4 regions of the Blautia sp. 1033sp1_1033st1_G9_1033SCRN_220408 genome follow, and region 4 is predicted to be linked to each of the others. Evidence: riboswitches for the same ligand, from Rfam matches in the RefSeq annotation. Region 4 holds a riboswitch; each other region holds the start of a gene.
What was found. Region 4 has a riboswitch for cobalamin ahead of AB5916_RS03690 (leucine-rich repeat protein). Riboswitches for the same ligand answer to the same signal wherever they lie in the genome.
Positions count from the first base shown of each region.

Region 1: linked by a shared signal. The riboswitch ahead of AB5916_RS00550 (cysteine-rich small domain-containing protein) and the one ahead of AB5916_RS03690 (leucine-rich repeat protein) in region 4 are both predicted to bind cobalamin.
Region 2: linked by a shared signal. The riboswitch ahead of AB5916_RS09845 (sirohydrochlorin cobaltochelatase) and the one ahead of AB5916_RS03690 (leucine-rich repeat protein) in region 4 are both predicted to bind cobalamin.
Region 3: linked by a shared signal. The riboswitch ahead of AB5916_RS08560 (Ig-like domain-containing protein) and the one ahead of AB5916_RS03690 (leucine-rich repeat protein) in region 4 are both predicted to bind cobalamin.

Region 1 covers NZ_JBFKZO010000001.1:108,374-112,579, reverse strand. Annotated here, with positions in the region: gene AB5916_RS00565 (aldehyde dehydrogenase family protein) at 1-179, opposite strand, end outside; gene AB5916_RS00560 (class II aldolase/adducin family protein) at 202-1,008, opposite strand; gene AB5916_RS00555 (phosphatase) at 1,249-1,962, shown strand; gene AB5916_RS00550 (cysteine-rich small domain-containing protein) at 2,176-2,484, opposite strand; cobalamin riboswitch at 2,725-2,916, opposite strand; gene AB5916_RS00545 (NlpC/P60 family protein) at 3,150-4,206, opposite strand, start outside.
Region 2 covers NZ_JBFKZO010000011.1:53,782-57,987, forward strand. Annotated here, with positions in the region: gene AB5916_RS09835 (D-alanyl-D-alanine carboxypeptidase family protein) at 1-286, shown strand, start outside; gene AB5916_RS09840 (hypothetical protein) at 429-1,004, opposite strand; gene AB5916_RS09845 (sirohydrochlorin cobaltochelatase) at 1,055-2,341, opposite strand; cobalamin riboswitch at 2,537-2,712, opposite strand; gene AB5916_RS09850 (YfhO family protein) at 2,742-4,206, opposite strand, start outside.
Region 3 covers NZ_JBFKZO010000009.1:29,375-33,580, reverse strand. Annotated here, with positions in the region: gene AB5916_RS08560 (Ig-like domain-containing protein) at 1-1,658, opposite strand, end outside; cobalamin riboswitch at 1,977-2,167, opposite strand; gene AB5916_RS08555 (DegV family protein) at 2,260-3,147, opposite strand; gene AB5916_RS08550 (TetR/AcrR family transcriptional regulator) at 3,451-3,987, shown strand; gene AB5916_RS08545 (COG2426 family protein) at 4,117-4,206, shown strand, end outside.
Region 4 covers NZ_JBFKZO010000003.1:148,943-153,148, reverse strand. Annotated here, with positions in the region: gene AB5916_RS03705 (BMC domain-containing protein) at 1-94, shown strand, start outside; gene AB5916_RS03700 (BMC domain-containing protein) at 106-534, shown strand; gene AB5916_RS03695 (EutP/PduV family microcompartment system protein) at 544-1,056, shown strand; cobalamin riboswitch at 1,101-1,237, shown strand; gene AB5916_RS03690 (leucine-rich repeat protein) at 1,387-2,262, shown strand; gene AB5916_RS03685 (energy-coupling factor transporter transmembrane component T) at 2,237-3,262, shown strand; gene AB5916_RS03680 (ABC transporter ATP-binding protein) at 3,268-4,206, shown strand, end outside.

The DNA.
Region 1 (4,206 bases), on a different contig from region 4:
ATCTTCTCTCTCTGGTCCATTGACATTGCACGAACGATCTTCTGTGCTTTTTTTGCAGCTTCGATCGCTTCGTTCATATCTTTAAAAACGCCATGTTTTCCGGACGGAGCATCTGCAATCTGCATTTTTGCCATTACTTCCTGTACAATATCCTGTACCATGCTTTCGCTGATTGGCATGAGATTGTCCTCCTAACTTTTCTTACATTCCCAGCTGTTTCATTACCTGTTTAGTGATCTGTGCTACCAGATCTGCATCTCCTGCTACGTCTTTCTTCGCTTCAGAAGAACCACATCCACCACCGCAGTTATGGCAGTTTACGCCATCTTTGTTCAGGCACAGATTTGCAGGATGTTTGCCCGGAAGGCCCATTTTTCTTCTGATCTCATAAAGCTTCTGAACAGTTTCTTTATCAAATTCCTTTGGTCCGCCCAGCATCTTGGACTGGTACAGAAGCTGTGCATAAAACTCAACAGATTCCATCTTCATGTATGCAGCAAGAAGGTCTGTTGACCAGGTAAGTGCGCCATGGCTCTCAAGAAGAACTGCATCATAATATGGAAGATATTTCTCAAGTCTATCCGGAATCTCATTGGTAGATGGAGTACCATACTCAGCAATCGGAACACATCCTAATGCGATAACTGCCTCTGGCATAATCGGCTGTGTAAGAGGAATACCTGCAATTGCAAAAGATGTTGCATATACAGGATGTGCATGTACAACAGATCCTACATCCGGTCTTTTCTGATATACTCTCATGTGCATCTTGATCTCAGAAGAAGGACGGAATCCCGGATTTGCCTGGATCACATCTCCCTTAGCATCTACCTTACAGATATACTCCGGAGTCATAAATCCTTTGGATACACCAGTAGGTGTGCAGAGAAATTCATTGTCATTCAGTTTTACGGAAATGTTACCATCGTTTGCTGCTACCATGTTACGGTTGTAGATACGTTTTCCGATTTCACAAATCTGTTTTTTGATCTCATATTCGTTTACCATGCTTTTTTATCCTCCTTAAGCATATATAGCGTTTCCTGCTCCCTTTTTCGCAGTAACATTTTGTTTCTATTGTGATTCTACCTCATTCCACACAATAAGTCAAGGTATATCTGTTGTTTTATGTTGTTTTTAAAGGTTTTATTATGTTGTTTTTATTGTTTTTTCAGGAAATCACCTGTTTTTTTCATTGACAAAGCTTTTCACGCTGTGTCATACTGGTAGCAAAGGAGTTGTTTAATTATGTTTTTATCAGATATACACACTCATTCTATTGCCAGTGGCCATGGCACCTCCTGTACCATTACCCAAATGGCAAAAGCAGCTTCATGCAAAGGACTTTCTCTTTTAGGGATCACCGACCATGGTCCATCTACTATAGGCGCAGGTACTGTTTCTTATTTTCGCAGCCTGTCCGCAGCCCCCAGGAAGCGTTTTGGCATTCAGCTGCTTTTAGGTGCAGAGGTTAATATCCTGGATGAACAAGGCCGGATCGACCTTCCAGCAGATGTCCTTTCAGGCCTTGATTATGCGATTGCCAGTATGCATGTCCAGAACCTTCGTCCCGCAGACAGACAGAGCAATACACTTGCACTGTTAAATGTGATGCAGCATCCCTGTGTAAAGGTTCTCGGCCATATTGATAATACTCAATATGATCTTGATTATGAAGCCGTGATCCGGTCTGCCGCACATAGCCAGGTTCTTATGGAGATCAACGAGGCATCTCTTGCGCCTTATGGATACCGCGGCGATACCAGGCCTAATTGCCGCAGGATTTTAGAACTGTGTCTCCAATATCAGGTTCCTGTGCTCCTTTCCAGTGACAGTCATGGGATCTCTCACATCGGTGATTTTACTTATGGGGAAGCTTTTGCAAAAGACTGTAATTTTCCACCGGATCTGATCCTTAATAGCCAGATTCCCAGACTGCTTTCCTTCCTTATGAAAAGATAGGTTTTTATATAACAGGAGTATTAGATGGGTATTTCCATTACATTTTTTTACTTTATTGGAACATTACGGAGTAATTTCCTATAAAAAAAGCTGCTGTATGGATTCTCCTTTCAGAGATTTTCCGTACAACAGCTTTTCTTATTTATATCTTTATTACTCTTATCTTTGTTATTCTTGTCACTATTATTCTTGTTTTTATTACTCTTGCCTTTATTATTCCTTTTTATCATTAGCTTTCACGCTTCTGATCTCATCCATCAGTTTTGCAAGTTCCTGATACTTACCGGTTACGTAACCATAATTTCTGCGCTTATGAGGCAGTAAACACCCTGTACAATCTTTCAGGCCTTTTTCCGTATATTTAAAATTCCCTCCGCACTTATCTCCCAGGGCATATAATGGACAATAACAAAACAGGCAATTAAAATCCTGTGGGTCTGCACCTTTGTGGCACGGAAAAAACTCACATTCTTTATGACTGAAAAAGGAATATTCTTTGCCTTCCCAATATTCACCGGCCATTCCATCCGCCTCCTGTTTTTCTTGTAAAAAAGAGGGAGCGATGCTACTTCGGGGTAGAAAATGAACCGTTCATAAATACGCGGAGGGAACGGACATCCGAAGTAGTATCGCCTGCCATTTAATCGGTATAATTCTCATGAACAGGCGCATTCCATAAAAAATGTCTGCTACCATTAAAGAGCAGACAACACTAAGGGGCTGCGGATTCCCCGAAGTTGGTTGTTACACTTTACACGGAAGTTTAACCTCGCCATACTAAGCAGGTTTCCTGACTTCAGGATCATCGCTTCCTCTCCCCTTCTCATGCATCAGCACAATGGGATATTGAGATTGGCTTCCCTGTTACAGTGACCGGATCGCTCAGGACTTTCACCTGATTCCCTCTTCTGTCATCTTCTAGAAATGATCAGCACTTAATATGTTCAATATGGAATTATACTGGTATCATAATACCCTTTTACTATATATTTGTCAATGTTTATTTTTGCATACAAGTTTCCAAAGCGCCCCTCCGGAATTTACGCATTCAAGTCGAGCATCTGTTACTCACACCTGAAAGAGGTGGGAGTCTTCTCGACTGAGATAAAAATCCCTGAGTTCCGGAATGCATAAATAAATACATACCAGACTCAGGGGATATGTTCTGAATCTCTTACTATTTGCTATTATACAAGACGTCTTACAGAGGTAATGGTTCTGTAAGCTGCATTATTACTGATCTTAATGCCATCCTTCGCATTGGAAGCGTGTACGATCTGTCCATTGCCCATATAAATTGCCACGTGACCGCCATAACAGATCAGGTCGCCTGGCTGTGCATCTGCATAAGAAACTTCTGTTCCAGCATTCTGCTGCTCATAAGAAGTTCTTGGAAGGCTGACGCCAAAATTAGCATACACACTCTGTACGAAGCCGGAGCAGTCTGCACCACCAGTAAGACTGGTGCCACCCCATACATATGGATTACCTACAAACTGAGTAGCATAATCTACAACAGAAGATCCTGAACCAGAGCCAGAAGATGAAGAACTGGAACTGGAAGAAGAACTTGACTCAGAAGAACTCTGATATTCACTTGGATCTACTGTATTCTCAGAATCTATCACATTACCATACTCATCATACTGAGTCTCTCCAGATCCTGATGATTCAGAACTGCTTACTGCATTTCCTTCTTCATCATACTGGGTAGAATCATAATCACCATCATTAGATGCCTGTGCAGCAGCTGCTGCTTCTGCCTGGCGTCTTGCCTCTTCTTCTGCTGCGATACGCTCTGCCTCCAGCTGCTCGATCTCAGCCTGCTGTGCTGCAAGAAGATTTGCGTACTCAGTAGCCTGCTGCTGTGCATATGCGATCTCATTCTCACAGTCTGCGGAAGTAGCTCTCTTCTCATCCAGCTGTGCCTGAAGATTCTGTGACTCAGCTTCGTACTCCTGCTTCATGCCTTCTAATTCAGCCTTCTCACCAGTGTACTTTTCCTCCAGCTGCTTTACCTGCTCAATAGTATTAGAATACACTTCCAGGCTCTTTCTGTCCTGCTCATACATCTTCTGTGTATACTCTGCTCTTGTAAGAAGATCTGCAAGATTGTCTGCATTCATCATCATCTGGAACCAGGCATCACTTCCGCCTTTTTCGTATAGATACTGAATACGCTTTTTCATTGCATCGTACTGTTTTTCTTTTGCTTTCTGTGCTTTGCCAAGGTCCTGTTTTGTT
Region 2 (4,206 bases), on a different contig from region 4:
CGTACCTGCCGGTGCCTCAGCGGACAGCCTGACGATCCAGGACACACCTGCAGGCGACCAGGTGAACCGCACTTACTTCTACAGCGGTGTACAGGTTGGTACTGCTGTGATGGAGCCGGAACAGGAACAGGACACCTCTCTTTATACCAATGGACAGGCGAATATGGAAGCCGCAAAGGCCTATTCCCAGTCCACCTCCTATGCGCCTTATGCAGTGATCGGAGGCGTGGCATTCCTGATCCTTCTTCTGTTATTTATTAAAATGATCAAGATCATCAAGTCCTGATATCAGGATCCAAACTTATAAGCCCCTGTGCCTGTTCAATCAGTAAAGGATGCATCATAAAGCGAATATATCCACCATAATAAAAGCCAGCCGAAACGCGATCGGCTGGCTTTCATATATGGTGGATACATCTGCTTAATGATTATTCTGCATCTTCTGTATCTTCTGCTGTATTCTCGGTATCTTCTGCCTCATCTTCAGCAACCTCTACAGGAAGCTTGTTGTCATCATTCATCTCCTCCGGATTGCTTACGCTTACTGTATGATCATACCATTTGCCCTTAGTACCGATAATAGCAAGGTCAAAATCCTGATCAAGAGCCTCTACAGGAACATCAAAGCCATACACTTCATCTGATAAACCATCCTTATAGGTAACCGTATCTGTGGTAGGCTGAAGCAGCTCTGCGTCATCCTTCTGTGCATCCTCAGCAAGCCCTGGGAAAAGATTCACAATGTTCTTGGATACAAGAGAGATATGAAGGGTCATTTTGCCGTCTTCTACAGTAAGCTGGCCTTTGCCCTCGCATGCCTCATTTGTGTGGAACATGCTGCTGTCTGTATTAAAGTCAACAATGTAAACTCCATCCTCCAGATCCTGTGTATCGGATGCTTCTTCTTTGGTGTCTGCTGCCTCTGCCCATACCGGCAATGTCATAGGAACTGTCATAGCAGAAATACTTAATGCTGATACTAAAATGGCTAATGAACGCTTCATAACTTTCTTTTCTCCTTTATGGTGATGTGGTCAAATGGCCACATGTCCGTTTATTTTGCTAAGCTGTCGATAGCTGCTTTTGTATGCTCTACATACAGCTGTTCTACTGCATCGATTCTTCCAAGTCCTTCGATCTGGCAGTCTACGCTGTCAAATTCTCCGGATGCCTCAAACATGCTCTTCCAGGAATCGTCGTCATCTCCAGCCATATCATTGTTTGCATGATCACCTGCAACAACCATCAGCGGACGAAGAATCACTTTCTTGAAACCAGCATCTTTTACTTTAGCGATTACAGCATCGCATGCTGTGTCTTCCGGCTCACCCTCTACAGTACCGATGAATGCGTTTGTAAATCCAAGGTTCTCCATCTGTGTCTGCATCTGGTCGTAAGTAACATTTGCTGTATGGGATGTTCCATGACCCATAAATACGAAAGCTGTACCATCTTCAGCAGCAGCTTCCATGCTGTCATAATCTGCAGTCTTTACAGCCTCATCTGTGATAGCTTTTGCTACAGCTTCTTTATCCTCATTGATCACTGTAGCATCTTCTCCAACCTCACCCAGCATTGGCTCTGCAATAGCTACAGACTCGAATTTGTCTTTATATTCCTCAATAGCAGCTGTCATCTCATCATACTCTGCGCCATGCATCAGGTGTGTAGGCTGTACAACCAGATTCTTAACTCCGTTTGCAACTGCACGGTCAAGTGCCTGCTGCATATTATCGATATGCTCATCATCTCTTGCCTGTACATGGTTGATGATGATCTGAGCTGTAAATGCCCTTCTTACAGACCAGTCCGGATATGCTTCCTGAAGTGCATCCTCGATACCCTTGATATCCTGTGCACGGCTATCATTAAAAGAAGTACCAAAGCTTACAACCAGAATCTCATTCTCACCGATCTCATCCTGGTTTCTCGGATCATCCTTGGAAGCGTCTCCTGTATCTCTTCCGAAATACTCAGGGCTTGCCTCTTCTCCCTCTACCAGTTCCTTCTGTGCATCTGTCAGTGCATCCCATGCTTCTTTTGCTTCTGTGCACTGTGCATCTGTATCGTCTGTTCTCTCCTGTACGTAGATCGCATCAATAAGAGCTGCCACTTTATCTGCTGCCTCCTGGTCTGCGTCCTCAGCAGATGCATCATCTGTTTCCTCTGCATCGTCTGCTGCTTCTGCGTCGTCTGTTGCTTCTGCGTCATCTGCTGCTTCTGTGTCGTCTGTTGTCTCTGCTGCGTCCTCTGTCTCTGCAAATGCTGCTGTTGCTGCACATGTCATGCTTGCTGCCATGGATACAGACAGGAGCAGTGCCATAATTGTTTTGCGCTTCATTATTTTTTCCTCTTTTTTTCGTATTTCCGGACGAACTATGCATAAAAACAGCGGTCACATTTCTGCGACCGCAATGCTTCTCATCAACATATTCGTTCCTTTTGTCAGATGCTTCTCCCTCTTCGCAGAAGTATACCGACAGTAAACTATATGATCATATAATGTTATGAGAATACTGGTTCTGTGTCCCGCAGATCCACAATCCCACGCAAAGGCAGTTCTCCTGACTTCGTTCTACACTGCTTCCCCTTCCCGGTCTCCCAGTGGGCTCTGAAGCAGCTCCCTTACACAGTGACGGCATCGTTCCGGATTCACACCGGATTCTCTTTTACGCATCATGAAATGATGCTACCTGTACGCTACAACTTTATACATATTCAATTCGGATATCTAATAGTTATCATATAATTGTGTCTTTTCTATGAACAAAAAATGTATATACAGTAAACATAAGATAGATAATCCAGAATGCCAGACTTAGCAGGATTCCTTCTTTCAGCAATGGTGCATGATAAGTAAGGGTAAGGGCATGATTTCCTTCTTTTACTTTACATGCAAGGAAGCCTAAGTCCCCTTTCTGCAGCTTTGTGTCTTCTCCATCGATCTTAAGACTCCATCCATCCTCATAAGGAATCATAAAAAGTACATATCCATCTGAAGCCGCTTGGATACTGCCTGTTACCAGTGTGTCCTTCTGAGGGGCATCCAGCACAACCTTTGATCCCTTCTTTGCCTGGGATTTCCCAAGGCCTGCCGCACTTTCCCTGTCTTCTCCATCCTCCAGCACAATGGCATTACTTAAAAACTTCTTCCGGATCTTTTTATCCGCTTCCCGCAGGCTGCTTTCTGATACCGTTTCATCATAAAACCTTGCCACATCGCTTTCCCGTACATTTTGATACAGATACATACTGCCAAACTGACGGATCAGCGTATATTTGCTGCTATCCAGGCTGCTATTCTTGGAGATCAGGTATCTTACCCCTGTAAAGGCTGCAAACCAGTTGTTCATAGCATTATCCCAAAAGGTATACCTGTTCCGGTCTGCATAATAAAAGCTTGGGATACATGTGTTTACAAAATCCTTTACATTGCTGTTCATTACAGAATTATAGGTGCTGACCCCTCTGTACCCCTGAGCCAGGGAATCCATGGAAATCGTCGCAGACGAAAAGTCCTTTTCCACCCGGTAAAAGCTTTTGTCTGTTTCCCTTAAAAATCCCAGAATGTCCTGGATGTCCTGACTGTAAAGCTCCCGGAAATATGCCTGGGGCTTGTCAATAAAATCTCTTGCCTGCTGCTCGGACGGATCCTCAACGATCTTCTCAAGATAATCATCCGTTACCTGCACCACTGTTTCTGCCGGTGTATCCTCTTTTTTCAGGGACATTCTGTCTTCATAGCCAACAGTTCCCTCACAGATCACATTCGCAGCCATAGCCAGTGCCAAAAGGCTAAAAAGCACCTGCTCCCCTTTTACTTTCAACCGGTTCACCAGCAAAAGTACAACTGCCATTACTGTTCCGGTTACAGCCGTGATCACTGCGTTCTGTCTGTATTCAGCAAAAAGACTGTCCTCATAGCCCATCCTGCAGGCTTTATACATAAAGATACAAACCAGAACCACACCTATAATGCTGGCTCTGCCGCCCTTTTTCAGATAATCCCAGGTCCAGGCTGCTGCCAGAAGAATCATAGGGAGCAGCAGGAAAGTATATCTGTATGTAACCGTAGCAAAAGCATTAAAGGCATAACCGCCTACAGGGAAGATCATCAGAAGCAACATAAACAAGGCTCCACCATAAGCAGTCCTTCTGGTACGCTTTGTCTCATTGCTTTTCCAGAACAAAAGCAGGAACTGCACT
Region 3 (4,206 bases), on a different contig from region 4:
AAGGCAGCAGTAAAGGAAGTCTGCTTTGCAGCAGCATCCCCCTTTGTGCCTGCTGCAATATAGCCTTCGCTTTGTGCCTGAACAGTATATTTCTGTCCGGATTTCAGCTGATAGATGCCTTCTGTACCTGTCACTTCTTCCTTGGTGGTATTGTTTGTGACTGTGATCTGAGCTTCCGGAATCACCTCACCAGTCTTACTGTTTACTGCGCGGAAAGTCACCTGACAGGTATCGGGTTTTGCTGCAAACACAAGCCTGTAGGTGTACTCAGCCAGAGGCTGTGCACTGTTATCATTGATGGCTGCATCCTCCACAGAAGGGTCATACAGCTTCAGCGTGGCAGTTACCTGCTGCTCCTGGGTTCTCTTTGATGTATCCAGAGAATACGTCTGGGATTTTGCTGGCTGCTGTTTAACAGTAGATTTAAAAATGCTCCAGTCTGAGAAGAACCATCCGCTCTTATACTCTTTTGCACTTGGTCTTTTTAGGCTGATGCCAGAAACAGCACTCTTGTAGCTATTGTAATATGCAACATGATAGGTGCTTCCATCTTTTGTAACTCCGCCTGTTGTTGAAATCACATCATCCACATAATTCCTGTAAAGGAATTTTGCAGCCTCAGCAGCCTGGTCCGGTGCCTGAACTTCATCGCTTACCTTGGTTACTGAAGAAGAAAGGATCTTCACATAATGGTCTGTCCAGGTTTTATCTGTTTTTCGGGCAGCTACCTGGAACAGGGTATCCAGTTTATCTACCGCCAACGGCCAGAAAATATGCTTTGTACCATCCTCCGATGGTCTGTAAGCGATCAGCTTATCATCCTTTTCATTGACTGCATCCAGTGCATCCCCCACATACAGTCTGTCATAATCCCCGTTTTTCAGTGTGACAACTGCATCAATCTCTCCATCCTTTACAAGCAGGGTGCAGGCTTCTGCCGGAAATCCGCTATCTGCCTTTACAGCTGCCTGGTAGGTACCATCCTCCAGTCTGTCCGGAGCTGGCGTTACCATAGGCACATTCAGCTTAATATGAATGGTATAAGTAATATCATGAGCAGCTGTCATTGCCACAGTAGTTCCTGTGATCTCCATATCCTGGTTGAGAACTGCAGGAACCTGAAAAACAGATCCTGTATATTCTGTACCTGAAACCGGCAGATACTCATCTCCATCTACAACCAGTTTATTATAGCTGCTGCTGGAAAAAACCACTGTTGCAGTTACTTTTCCTCTTGTAATGGTCACCTTCGGGCAGGTAATCGTAACTTTTCCTGAACCGCCTTGGAAAGTAAAGGATTCTGGAGTATAGGTTCCGTCCTGATATTTTTCTGCAGAACTGGCAGCCAGCAGAAGGTCATCCTGTACATATTCCTCTGTATTACCATCTGTCAACTCGAAAGACGCATCCCCGGTATCCGGATCAGAAGGTTCTTCACCGCTGGTAAATACATCCTCCACTTCGCCCAGGTCATCTTGACCCTGCACATCTGAAACATCAGCGTCAGATTCCTCCTCGTCCACATCCTGAATATCCAGAACATTCTGTGCCTCTGCATCTGCTGAAAATTCCTCTGCTGCAAATGCAGGAGATATAGATGTTACGGTCATTGCTCCTGTTAGCAAAAGTGCTAAAAGAGCATTTGACTTTTTCCTCATTGCTACTTCCTCCTTTGATAAAATTAGGTACTCGCTGCTTGTAGAGGCAGGAGTCCGCTTACATCGGATATACACGTTTCTGTGCTTTGCGTGGAATTTTAGTGAAATAGGAACATTACAAAGTAATCTCCTCTTACACACAAAAAAGCCTGCTTTCATTTGAAAACAGACTTCCTTCAATCCTTAATCTTTCTCTGTGGTATTTAAGCTGCAATAGGGGATTTATTGCAATACAAAAATACTTGTACCAGGGCGCATAAAAATCCCCCTGCCACCTTTTGATCTGATTATTTGGGTGAAAGTGCTTTCATCGGAAGCTTTTCATCGGATATTTCCAGCAGGTTTCCTGGCTTGCAGTTCATCGCTTTGCCCCCTTCTCAGACTGTCGTCCAATGGATTTACTGGCATTGCTCCCTGCTTACAGTGACCGGATCGCTCAGGATTTCCACCTGATTCTCTTTTACCCTTCACAGTTAATCTGCGTAGGCACTGAAAACATATATATTCATCTCATATGATAGCAACTTCTAACCAAAAATCAAGTCATAAAACCAAATTTTATACATAAATCTATGATCAATTAAAGTGTAAGTAATTACATTTACACTTTGTAAACAATGGATGGATCCTGTACAATGCTGAATCCCATACCGTATACTCCCGGGCCGGTGTGGCTACCTACACTGAAGGACAAATGATCGTAATAAACCTGTACCTCAGGGAACATCTCCTGGAGCATAGCCTGCCATTCTCTGGACTCTTCCAGACTCAGACCTGACCCTGCTGCCCCGATCCTTACATATTTAGGATCGATCCCTGGAAAACGTTTTTCCAGATCCTCTTTCAGTGCCTTCAGCATGATGGCTTTTGCCTTCTTCATGCCTCGTGTTTTGGCAAAGGCATCCAGCTTCTCTCCCTGAATCGTAAGTACCGGCTTGATATGAAACACAGTACCAAGAGCAGCAGCTGCAGGCGTGATCCTGCCTCCCTTTTTCAGATATTTCAGATCATCAACTGCAAGAAAAATGCTGGAATCATAGGCTCTTTTTTCCAGATCCTCACGGATCTCTCTGGCAGATCTGCCCTCGTTTGCCATATGCAGTGCTTCCATTACAGCAATACGCATAGTAACAGAAATACGATGGTTATCTGCTACCTGTACCTTTCCCTGAAAATCCTCTGCAAGTCCAATGGCAGTAGCACAGGAACTGCTTAAACCACTGGACATGGGAATATGGATGATCTCATCATAGCCCTTAGACAGGATCTGCTTCCACATATCCATCACATCACCAGGGGAAGGCTGGGATGTAGATACATCATGACCTTCTATAAGACTTTCATAAAAAAAGCGTTGCTCCAGATTGATTCCTTCATAATATGTTTGTTCGTCAATGATCACCGGCATAGGAAGTAAAAATATCCCCAGCCTGTCTGCTTCTTCTTTAGTGATACCGCTGTTACTGTCTGTCATTACGGCAGTTTTCATACCTTAAGCTCCCTTCCAAAACCCTTCTGCTCTCTCCACCAGGAAGACTACTCTTCTCTAAGGAGTAAGTTATCATTAGGTTTAACTTCTCATCTAACATCTTGCAAATTTTCCTGCATTCGATATAATCAAAATAATCCTAACCGTTCAGTACCTTGCAATTACCTATCAGGAAAATGCATTCCAAAACACCTTCGGTGCTGGCTTTTGATTACAAATAATCACATGTGACGAATTGTAACACTTTCCAAATAAAGATTCAATTCTTTTTTTCAAACTGTGACAATGTAAGGAGATTTGTTCATGAATATCCATAAAAAGAACCCATCCAACTTATTAGCGCGGAAGTGTATTGCAGCTGCCCTTAGTCAGCTTCTGAAAGAAAAGAGTTTTTCTTCCATCACGGTTTCCGAACTTACCAAGAAAGCTGGTGTTTCCAGAATGACCTATTACCGGAATTACTCTTCCAAGGAAGATATTTTTGAGGCCTACCTGGAGGATGCCCTGATCTTCTATGATAAAGATATCCAAGCCCTTCCCATTAAGGGAAATTACTATGATGTATCCAATCTGACCCATTATTTTACCTACGTTAAAAAACACCATGAATTTCTGGACAATCTTTTCAAATGCGGATATGGTCACCTTTTCCTGAATGCCATTGATCAATATGTGATGTATCGCTGGAAGAAAGAGGATGACAGCCTGGACCATATTTACAGACTTCATGCTTTCAGCGGTGCACTTTACAATTCCTACATCCACTGGTCTTTGGGTGGTGCCAGAGAATCTCCTGAAGAAATGGCAAAGGCACTTCGCCTTGTATTCGCAGACACATAAGGCTGATCCTGCCCCTTTTCACTTGAAAATTCACTGTCCCTGGCGTATAATAGCGGTCAGATAATCATAAAGGAAAAGACTGCTGCCACACAGATCTTTGGCAGAAAATATTATAAAAAGGAGATTTCCATGAAAAATTATCTTATTGTGTTTCTGATTTCCATGCTTCCCCTGATCGAGCTTCGAGGTGCCATTCCTTATGCTGTTGGATTTGGTCTT
Region 4 (4,206 bases):
AGAGATCTCAGATGTGATCTCCGCATTGACAGAGATCGTGGATTATTTCAGGGACACCCTGGGATACGTTGTCTGCAATATTACAAAAAGATAGGAAGTGGTTCCATGAGTTCAATGACGAAAGAAGAGCTTCTGGAGCGGATCTTCCATGAAGACTATGAGAAGCTGAAAGGGAAAAAGCTGCGTATGACCCGGGTAAGGGTACCGGGCAAGGAAGTATGTCTGGCACACATTATCAGCTCTTCCCAGACCAGTATTTACCAGAACCTGGGGCTTCATATCGGCGTCCATGAAGGGGAAGACCATACAGGGGAATCCATTGGCATGATCCGTTTTACCCCTTGGGAGGCAGTTGTGGTAGCTGCTGATGTGGCAGTGAAAAGTGCAGATATACAGATCAGTTTTATGGACAGGTTCTGTGGCTCTGTGATCATTACCGGAGGGTTAAGCCAGGTGCAGACAGCTGTAGAATCAGTAGTTAAATTTTTTGATGAAGTTCTGGATTTTAAAACCTGTTCCATTCACAGAAGCTAGGGAGACAGTATGAGAAAATTATTTTTGATGGGCAGAAGTGAAGCCGGGAAAACATCCCTTACCCAGGCTCTGAAAGGAGAAGAGCTTCATTACAAAAAGACCCAGTATACAAAGTCAGATGAGGATACCATTGATTCCCCGGGAGAATATGCGGAGTCCAAGAGATTTAGCGTAGGTCTGGCCTGTTTTTCTTTTGAAGCAGATGTAGTAGGGATCGTACAGGCCGCAGACGAGCCATTTAATCTTTTCGGGGAAGGATGCCAGTCCTTTATTCTGCGTCCTCTTATTGGGATCATCACGAAGATCGATTCCCCTTATGCCAATATCCCTATGGTACGCCAGTGGCTGGAGAATGCCGGCTGTGAACGGATTTTCCTTGTGAACAATGTGACCCGGGAAGGAATAGATGAGCTCCTTGATTATCTTTCTCAGGATACACCGAAGCTTACCATGGAGGAGGCCAGGTACAGACAAAGCCTGGGACTTAATGAGTGGGGTCCTATTCCGGCGGAAGCAAAGTAGTCTGATTATTGACACTAAAAATACGAAATGATATAATATAAAAATTGTAAATTACCAGGCGTGGTCAGGTCAGGCGTGACCTGTTAAAGGAAATCCGGTGAGATTCCGGAACCGTTTCACTGTGTGAAATGCCACAGAGGCATTTTGAGTCAGCATATCCAACACGTTGTTAAGAGGACAGAGGCTCACAGCAGATCGTGGGGCTCTGTTTTTGTTACTTATTTGTACTATTCACAGGCAATATCCCAGTTGCTGTCATCGGAGGTACTGGGAATACATTTTAACAGAGTGCAAAGTAACGATAAAATTCCAGGAGAAACCAGCTTATATATGTACATAGATCAGAATGAACCGGGATGGAATACATTAAGATTCGACTCCCGTACCTATACATTTCAGGATACCAAAAAGGAAAAAGAACAGTGTGGGGTGATCCCGCCTGAATATGTCTTTGTTGATGACAAGTGTTTTATGGGTAATGGAAAGATCAAAGAGGTAATACTTCCGCCTAAATGCAGGATCATTGGAAGGCAGGCATTTGAAGGATGCCAGTTCCGCAAATCCGTACAATTCCCGAATACATTAAAAGAGATCAAAAAGCGTGCTTTTGCAGAGAACCATAATCTGCGGCAGACAGTATTTCCTTCATCCTTGGAAATTCTTGGAGCACAGGCATACAGAGAATGTAATAATCTGAAGAAAGTTGTTTTTTCACAGCCTTCCAGATGTACAGCTATACCAGAGGGTGCTTTTGATTCCTGTGTACGGCTGAATGAAATTATTTTGCCTAAAAGCGTGCGTGTGATCGATAAGATGGCTTTTTACAGATGTAAGGAGCTTAAGAAGATCCAGCTTCCTTCCTCTTTGCGTTTTATTGGAGAGCAGGCATTTTATTTTTGTGGGCTTGAAGAATTGGTTCTGCCGCCAGGACTGGTTGAGATTGGGGATAGCGCATTTTTTAGATGTAAGAACTTGCGTCATGTAAGGATCCCCCAAAGTGTGCGAACGCTGGGACGCTGGGTATTTCATGGCAGCAGCAGGCTGGAATATCTGGATATTTTCCATGATCCTGAGTATATTGGTCCCTGGATCGTGAATAAAAGCTGTACCATCCGATGCAGAAAGGGCAGTAAAATAGACGCTTATTGTGATGAATACGAATTAAAAAGGGAGTATATCTGTGAAGAAGACCGAAAGGAAGGCTGAAGCCTTTGAGGCAGCGGATACCTTTTCCAGGTGTCATCCGCTGCTGAATTTCTTTTATTTTGCTGTTGTGCTCATATTTACCATGTTCGGTCAGCATCCGCTGATTCTTGCAGTTTCCTATGCCGGGGCTGTAAGCTATGGGATACTGCTGAATGGAGCAGGAAAGACCTTGAGACAAAGCTTTCTTTTTACATTGCCTGCCCTTTTGATCATTGCCCTTCTGAATCCTATGTTCAACCATTATGGTGTTACCATGCTTTATTATATAGAAAGCAGCGGGAACTGGGTGACTCTTGAAGCGCTGGTATACGGCGTGGTACTTGGGACGGTGATGTTTGTGGTGATACAATGGTTTTCCTGTTACAATCAGGTAATGACCAGCGACAAGTTTGTTTATTTGTTTGGCAGGATCATTCCTGCTCTGTCCTTGGTGTTATCCATGGCTCTTCGCTTTGTGCCGGAGTTTTTGCACCAGCTAAAGGTGATCCGTAATGGACAGAAAGGGATGGGCAGAGATGTATCTGAAGGCAATTTATTCCGGCGTATCCGGTATGGGCTGAATATTTTGTCTATTTTGATCACCTGGGCATTGGAGAATGCCATTGAAACCTCAGATTCCATGAAAAGCCGAGGGTATGGCCTTCCAGAACGGACTGCTTTTTCCATATACAGGTTTACAAACAGAGATAAGATCCTTGGGACAGTCATGGCCTTTTTGTCCATGATTTTTACTGTGGGCATTGCTAAAGGGGCAGCTTATGCCTCATATAACCCACGGATCCTGCTGGCTGGATTTACGATCCAGGGCAGGACGTCTCCGGTATCGGCGGGCAGTTTGTTAACTGCTGCCACCTATTTGTGTTATGGACTTTTTTGTTTTTTACCTGTGATCCTGGAGTTTACAGAACAGATACATCTGAAAAACAGCCGAAAGCATGCAGGTGCGGATATTGGTATGACCTACCGGCGGATCTATGAAGAACTGGAACAGGAAGGATAAGATTTATGAATATTGTGGAGATATGTGACTTTTGCTTTGCCTATCCTGACAGTTCCAAAAGGGTACTGGATCATACAAAGCTGAAGATCAAAGAGGGCACTTTAAACATTATCTGCGGCAGAAGTGGATGTGGGAAAAGTACCCTTTTACGTCACCTGAAATCAGCACTTGCTCCTTATGGGAAAACCCAAGGGGAGATCCTCTATAAAGGGAAAAGTCTGGCTGAAACAGATCACAGGACACAAAGCCAGGAGATCGGGTTTGTGATGCAGGATCCGGATAATCAGATCGTTACCGATAAAGTATGGCATGAGCTGGCTTTTGGTCTGGAAAGTCTTGGCTATGACAGCGAAACCATCCGGCTTCGTGTGGCAGAGATGGCCAGCTATTTTGGCATCCACCAGTGGTTCTATAAAAATGTATCAGAATTGTCAGGGGGACAGAAGCAGCTTCTGAATCTGGCTGCTGTTATGGCAATGCATCCTTCTCTTTTGATCCTGGATGAGCCAACCTCCCAGCTGGATCCGATTGCAGCCTCTGACTTTCTGGAAACAGTAAAAAAAATCAACCGGGATATCGGCACTACTGTGATATTGACGGAGCACAGGCTGCAGGAGATCCTTCCATATGCAGATCAGGTGTATGTAATGGCGGATGGGCGGATCCAGATGCAGGGAACACCAGGAGAGGTTGGAGCTGGTCTTCATGATGCTGATAAGGGAATGTTTCTTTCCATGCCTGTGCCTGTACAGATCTTCAGTGCAGTGGAAGGAACAGGAGAATGCCCTCTTACCGTAAGCCAGGGAAGAAAATGGCTGGGTGAGTATGTAAAAGATCATCCCCAGATCCCTACAGGTATAAAGAAAACGAAGGCAGCTTCAGGTTCGACAGAGCCTGCCATCCAGGCAAAAGATCTGTGGTTCCGGTATGAAAAGGATAGCCAG